One region of the Colwellia sp. MB02u-9 genome, then DNA from elsewhere that is predicted to be linked to it. Evidence: predicted binding sites of a transcription regulator. Region 1 holds the regulator's gene; the other holds the start of a gene.

The links. The regulator LexA, encoded in region 1, represses DNA repair genes until DNA is damaged. The targets are predictions, from matches to a motif close to TACTGTATNNNNATACAGTA.
Region 2: a site for LexA is predicted at 1,377-1,396, ahead of ruvA (Holliday junction branch migration protein RuvA). Genes of this name have one in related genera too.

The regions. Positions count from the first base shown of each region.
Region 1 is NZ_JACGVF010000090.1:25,886-29,314, reverse strand. Features, by position in the region: gene oxyR (DNA-binding transcriptional regulator OxyR) at 1-425, opposite strand, end outside; gene H4J65_RS06695 (hypothetical protein) at 704-1,006, opposite strand; gene lexA (transcriptional repressor LexA) at 1,290-1,904, shown strand; gene coxB (cytochrome c oxidase subunit II) at 2,491-3,429, shown strand, end outside.
Region 2 is NZ_JACGVF010000093.1:8,164-11,592, reverse strand. Features, by position in the region: gene aspS (aspartate--tRNA ligase) at 1-639, shown strand, start outside; gene ruvC (crossover junction endodeoxyribonuclease RuvC) at 786-1,313, shown strand; gene ruvA (Holliday junction branch migration protein RuvA) at 1,438-2,055, shown strand; gene ruvB (Holliday junction branch migration DNA helicase RuvB) at 2,159-3,163, shown strand.

The sequences.
Region 1 (3,429 bases):
AGTTTACCTGTTTCCAATTGTTGCAGTAAATCTTGCGTTCTATTTTCATGTAAATAGAAGTTTATTTTCGCGAGATTGCTGTTTAGTGCCGGCATAATATGCGGCAATATATATGGCGCTAACGTAGGTATTAAGCCTATATGTAAATCACCTGACAGTGGGTCAAGTAGCGCTTTTGCCGCTTCTTCAAAGTTATTCGCGGCGTTAAGTACTTGCCGAGCTTGTTGTACTAACTTTTCTCCTGCGGGTGTTAGCATAACATTGCGCGGTTGGCGTTCAATTAAGGTTAGCTTAAGGCGTTGTTCTAGTTTTTGAATTTGACCACTTAGCGTTGGTTGACTAACAAAGCAAGCCTCAGCGGCATGGCCAAAATGCTTATATTCGGCAATGGCGGTTAGATATTCTAAATCACGAATTTTTATCATAGTTTAAATCTATTGATATAAGGTAGTTAATAGCTAAATTTATGTTAGCTTAAGGTACTGAGTTTAGCTAGCATATTGAAAAGCAAAGCCTGCACTGAAGCGTTAATACCCAGACTAAACCATGTTTGCAAAGGCTAAAACTTGCTAACGACGTGGTTAATTGAGGCGCTTATTGCATCACTGCACATTTAAGCCGTTGTTTAAAATGACTTAGGGTACTTTGAAATCTTGAAATCTTGAAATCTTGAAGAGTTAAGAAGTTGAGGGAAATTGAAGCATTACAGCTTTGATCGCTCATAAGCTGGAATGTTAATAAAATTTTCATCACCTTTGGCAACCGCTTCTTTTAAGCTCGCTTTTCTATTTTGGCGAGACTCAATACTTTCACCAAATACCTGAAAGTGAGCTCGCGCAATAACATCGACAGCCTCTACATGAGATATAACGCCTAACGCTTTACCCGCATGGATAAAGCCTTCAACTCTGAATTTTTGCTTATCATCTTTTTTATGATTTTTTGCGAGGCTAAAAACTTTTAGCAACTGTGCTTGGCAACAATCTAAATATTCGTGTTTATTCATTATTTTCCATTCACCTTCTAAGGTTGATTTACCTATATACCTGCTGTTTAAGCAAGGTTAATAGTTATATTTATGGGTATTTTTAATGACCTTAATCGAGAAAGCCGCTTTACAACAATATGGCTTGAGCACTTAATTTTTTGCTAGCATCACTAATTGCAACTAAAACCCAAACTAGCAAAGGCGACTGATTATTTTCTTGCGTTTATTTACAGCCTGTATACAATAACAGTAATACTGTGTAAAAATACAGGCTTGCTCTTAAGTAGCTTAAGGAACAACTATGCGCCCTTTAACACCCAGACAACAGCAGATTTTTGATCTGATCCGAGAAAAAATTTCTGATACGGGTATGCCACCAACGCGTGCCGAAATTGCTACTTGTTTTGGTTTTAAGTCGGCCAATGCAGCAGAAGAACATTTAAAAGCGCTAGCGAAGAAAGGCTATATTGAAATGCTACCTGGCACATCGCGTGGTATTCGTCTTGCACAAGAGTTTATCGCTGAAGATGGTTTGCCACTTATTGGCCGTGTGGCAGCCGGTGAGCCTATTTTGGCACAAGAACATGTTGAGCAGCATTACAAAGTTGATGGCAATTTATTTCATCCTCCGGCTGATTATTTATTGCGTGTTAATGGCGAGAGCATGAAAGATATCGGCATTATGGATGGCGACTTGTTGGCCGTTCATCAAACAACCGACGTGCAAAATGGTCAAGTGATTGTTGCTCGTGTAGAAGACGATGTTACCGTTAAGCGTTTTAAACGTGAGGGCAATGTGGTTTATTTACATGCTGAAAATGAAGATTTTGCACCGATTAAGGTCGATTTAAAGTCTCAGCAATTTAATATCGAAGGCCTAGCCGTTGGTGTTATTCGCGCGGCTGATTGGATGTAGTTCACGTTTCATTTACTTCATAAATGCTAATACTTAGCTAAACTAGATTTTCCTACACTATTTTTTCCTAAATTATATTTCGCAGATTTAACTATCACTTGGTTTAATTCAAGGTGTTAAAATCTGCGTATTCCACATGCTTGATAACCATTTATCTACCTAATATGTAGCTAAATTTTTTTGGTTAGAGCTATCCTTCTGTTCGGCAATAAATACCGCTAATAGCTTGCTTTTTATACAGCAAATTTCTGTGTTGATTATTTATTATTCAGCATGAAAAACAGGCTTTGAACAAAACATGAACATTGCAGCCATCCTTTTAAAAATCTACTTATCGTCCGGTTTAGGGCTTTTACTCTATTGTATTTACTGGTTTTTATTTATCATGCTTTTGAAATTAAAAATTGACCCCTATCAAGTTTTAAGTAATTCTAGTCTGGAAAACGTACAAAAAAAACAATAGGGCGCAATTGACAACTGTTGATTAATGCGTCACTTAAATAATAATAAATGTATGCGCTAACTAGCCGGTTTTCATAATGAAAATACGTTATTTGGCCTAAATTAAAGGTGAAGGAGATGTCGTGTGAAAAGACGTAACCTAGGTTTGCTGTTGCTAGGGGGCTTGTTGTCTAGTTCAGTGTGGGCAGATATGTCGCTGAACCTAACCAAAGGTGTTACTGAGGTTAGTAGAGACGTATATGATTTACATATGCTGGTGCTGTATATCTGTACTGGTATTGGTATTGTGGTCTTTGGTGCAATGTTTTGGTCTATGGTGTTTCACCGTAAATCAAAAGGTTTCAAACCAGCAACCTTTCATGAAAGCACAAAAGTTGAAATTCTTTGGACGGCGATCCCTGTCGTTATTCTAATTGCTATGGCTTTTCCTGCCACTATTACGCTTATCGATATGGAAAATAACGATGATGCGGACTTAACCATTCAAGTAACGGGTTCTCAGTGGAAATGGCATTATAAATATTTTGATCAAGACCTTGAGTTTTATTCAGTGCTTTCTACCCCGCGTGAACAATACGAAAACCAAGATGGTACCTCAGCAGAAAAAGGTGAACATTACCTGTTAGAAGTTGATCGTCCTTTGGTTATTCCAACCAATAAAAAAGTGCGTTTTGTTATTACTTCTGATGATGTTATCCATGCTTGGTGGGTACCGGCATTTGCGGTAAAACAAGATGCTAACCCAGGCTTTATTAATGAAGCTTGGACCAAGGTAGATGAACCCGGTGTTTATCGTGGCCAATGTGCTGAGTTGTGTGGCAAAGACCACGGCTTTATGCCGATAGTGGTTGAAGTTAAGTCTGAAGCCGATTACGCCATTTGGCTTGATGAGCAAAAGCAAATGAAAGCCAATGCAGCAGCTGCTGAAGCGGCGTCGTTAAATGCTTCGGCTTCAATGGACGAATTAATGCAACTGGGCGAAACAACCTATACCGCTTACTGCGCAGCGTGTCACCAAGTCAGTGGACAAGGTTTACCACCCGCATTTCCAGCTCTTAAAGGC
Region 2 (3,429 bases), on a different contig from region 1:
ACCCGTACTCATGCTAAAACCGGCGATATTATTTTCTTTGGCTCAGACACTTATAATGTGGTGACTGAATCATTAGGTGCTTTGCGTTTAAAAGTGGGTGAAGAGCTTGAGTTATTGCAAGGTGATTGGAAACCATTATGGGTTGTCGACTTTCCAATGTTTGAAGAAGCTGACGGCAACATGCATGCTATTCATCATCCGTTTACCGCGCCAACCAATTTAACCGCTGCTGAATTAGAAGCAAATCCAGTGGGTGCTTTGTCTGATGCCTATGACATGGTGCTTAATGGCTGTGAATTAGGTGGTGGTTCAGTGCGTATTCATAATCAAGATATGCAAGCCGCTGTATTTCGCATTCTCGGTATTAGCGATGAAGAAGCGCAAGAAAAGTTTGGTTTCTTACTAGAAGCATTACAATACGGCGCGCCACCACATGCCGGTTTAGCCTTTGGTTTAGACCGTTTAGTGATGCTGATGACTGGAGCTAGTTCAATTCGTGATGTGATGGCATTCCCGAAAACAACAACTGCGGCGTGTCCGTTAACTAATGCGCCAGGTCATGCAAACCCAGCACAACTGGCTGAATTAGGCATTGCTTGTTTGGCAAAAGAAACTGATACTGAGCCAAAAGCAGAATAACGTCGGTTAGAAAAATTTTAACGTGATTAAGCGTTAATGTTAAAACAATTAAAACGCACGAATTAATGCTACTTAGGCCTTATTCGTGCGTTTTTTTTCAATAGTATTATTTTTAAAGTTAACGCTTTTATTAAGGTAAATGACGAGTGAGTATTATTTTAGGTATTGACCCAGGGTCACGTTTAACCGGCTATGGCGTCATTAAACAATCGGGCCGTAATTTTACCTATTTAGGCAGTGGTTGTATTAAAGCCACAGCGGCAGGTGAAGATTTAGGTATGCGCTTGCAAACAATTTTTGCTGGCGTTAGTGAGCTTATCTTGCAATTTCAACCTGACATGTTTGCTATTGAGCAAGTCTTTATGGCGAAAAATCCTGATTCTGCATTAAAGTTAGGCCAAGCCAGAGGTGCGGCTATTGTTGCGGCGACGAACAATGGTTTAACGATTGCAGAATACTCTGCTAGACAAATTAAGCAATCGGTTGTGGGTACAGGTGCGGCAGATAAAACGCAAGTGCAACATATGGTTAAAACTATTTTGAAATTACCGGGCACACCTCAAGCTGATGCCGCCGATGCACTGGCCGTTGCACTTTGTCATGCGCACAGTCACGACTCGATCAGTAAACTCTCAGGCCAAGCCACTAAAACAGTACGTGGACGCTTACGCTAATAGCTATTTGTTTAGTATTATCGTTATTTGTGCACCGCTTTAAATAATTCAGGGCGTAAACTTTACTGTATAAATATCTAGTGGTATGGTGTTGTCATATAGTATATCAAGCAAAGGTTAAGCCGTGATTGGACGTTTACGTGGCATATTAATAGAAAAAATGGCCCCCGAAATTTTAATTGAATGTAATGGTGTTGGTTATGAAGTGACAATGCCAATGACCAGCATTTATGCCCTTGGCGAGGTTAATCAAGAAGCGACTTTATATACCCACTTTGTGGTACGCGAAGATGCACAATTACTTTATGGCTTTGCTAATAAAGTGGAGCGTAAACTGTTTCGCTTACTGATCAAGGTTAATGGGGTTGGGCCTAAATTAGGCTTGGCTATTTTGTCAGGCATGTCTGCCGATCAATTTGTCAGTTGTGTTATACATGACGATTTAACCACCATAGTGAAAATACCCGGTGTTGGCAAAAAAACAGCGGAACGCTTGTTGATTGAAATGCGCGATAGATTAAAAGATTGGCAAACTGACAGTAGTGATGCTTTGGTGCACATGATGCCAACGGATGTTAATCAAGCGAATGCCTTTATCAGTGATAGTAAAGGCGATGCTATTAACGCCTTAGTTTCTTTAGGGTATAGTCAACTACAAGCAGACAAAGCAGTTAAATCAGCTTTTCATCCTGACAAAAGTAGCGAAGACTTGATCCGTGGTGCCTTAAAAGCCATGTTATAAATATTAATCACTTCGCCATATCGACGATAACAAGTTTGGGCCAAAGGTAAATGACGATAAAATTTTTCAATGAGTTTTCAATGAATTTTTCAATGAGTAATACATGATAGAAGCAGACAGATTAATTGAACCCGTAGCCACCCGTGAAGATGAAACGGTTGACCGAGCTATTAGGCCTAAAATGTTGTCCGACTATACTGGGCAGGCTCATGTAAAGTCTCAAATGGAAATTTTCATTGCGGCGGCTTTGAAAAGACGAGAGCCGCTTGACCATTTGTTAATTTTTGGTCCACCGGGTTTAGGTAAAACCACCTTAGCCAATATCGTCGCCAATGAAATGGGCGTCAGTGTTCGGGCTACCTCAGGTCCGGTATTGGAAAAAGCCGGTGATTTGGCGGCATTACTGACTAACCTTGAAGAAAATGATGTCTTGTTTATCGATGAAATTCATCGTTTAAGTCCTGTGGTAGAAGAAATTCTTTACCCAGCAATGGAAGATTATCAGTTAGATATTATGATCGGCGAAGGGCCAGCAGCCCGCTCTATAAAACTTGATTTACCGCCCTTTACCTTAATTGGTGCAACAACTCGCGCAGGCGCGTTAACCTCACCACTTCGCGATCGTTTCGGGATAGTGCAACGGCTAGAATTTTATAACACGCAAGAGTTAACCGAAATTGTCATGCGTTCAGCACATTTCTTAGATTTAGACATTGCTCAAGCGGGAGCATTTGAAGTCGCAAGGCGTTCTCGTGGTACACCGCGCATTGCTAATCGCTTATTACGCAGAGTCAGAGATTACGCGGATGTAAAAACTGACGGTATAGTCAGTAAAGCAACCGCTGCCAGTGCCTTAGATATGTTAGAGGTAGATAATGAAGGTTTCGATTTAATGGACCGGAAATTATTGGAAGCGATCATTGATAAATTTGCCGGCGGCCCCGTTGGTCTTGATAACATTGCCGCTGCCATTGGCGAAGAACGTGAAACCATTGAAGATGTACTAGAGCCTTTTTTAATCCAGCAAGGTTTTTTACAACGCACACCGCGCGGGCGAATTGCTACAAGTAGAGCTTATCTACACTTTGGCTTAGACTTTCCAAGTTAACTGCTAAGTTTTTACCGTTATAAAAAGCACCTTAGGGTGCTTTTTTTGTTCAGGATGAACGGTATGGCGTGGTCACATGGATGTGAAAGAACGTCGATGTTTATTCTTTGAATTTTAAGTAAAAAAAAGCCCACATAAATCTATGTGGGCCAACTTAAAATATAAGCTGCTAAAAGGAAATGGGGATCCTAGAAAATATATAACAGAGAAAGGTAACAACACCTATCAAAACATTTGTGGGCTAAGATGAAAAATGTAAAAAACAA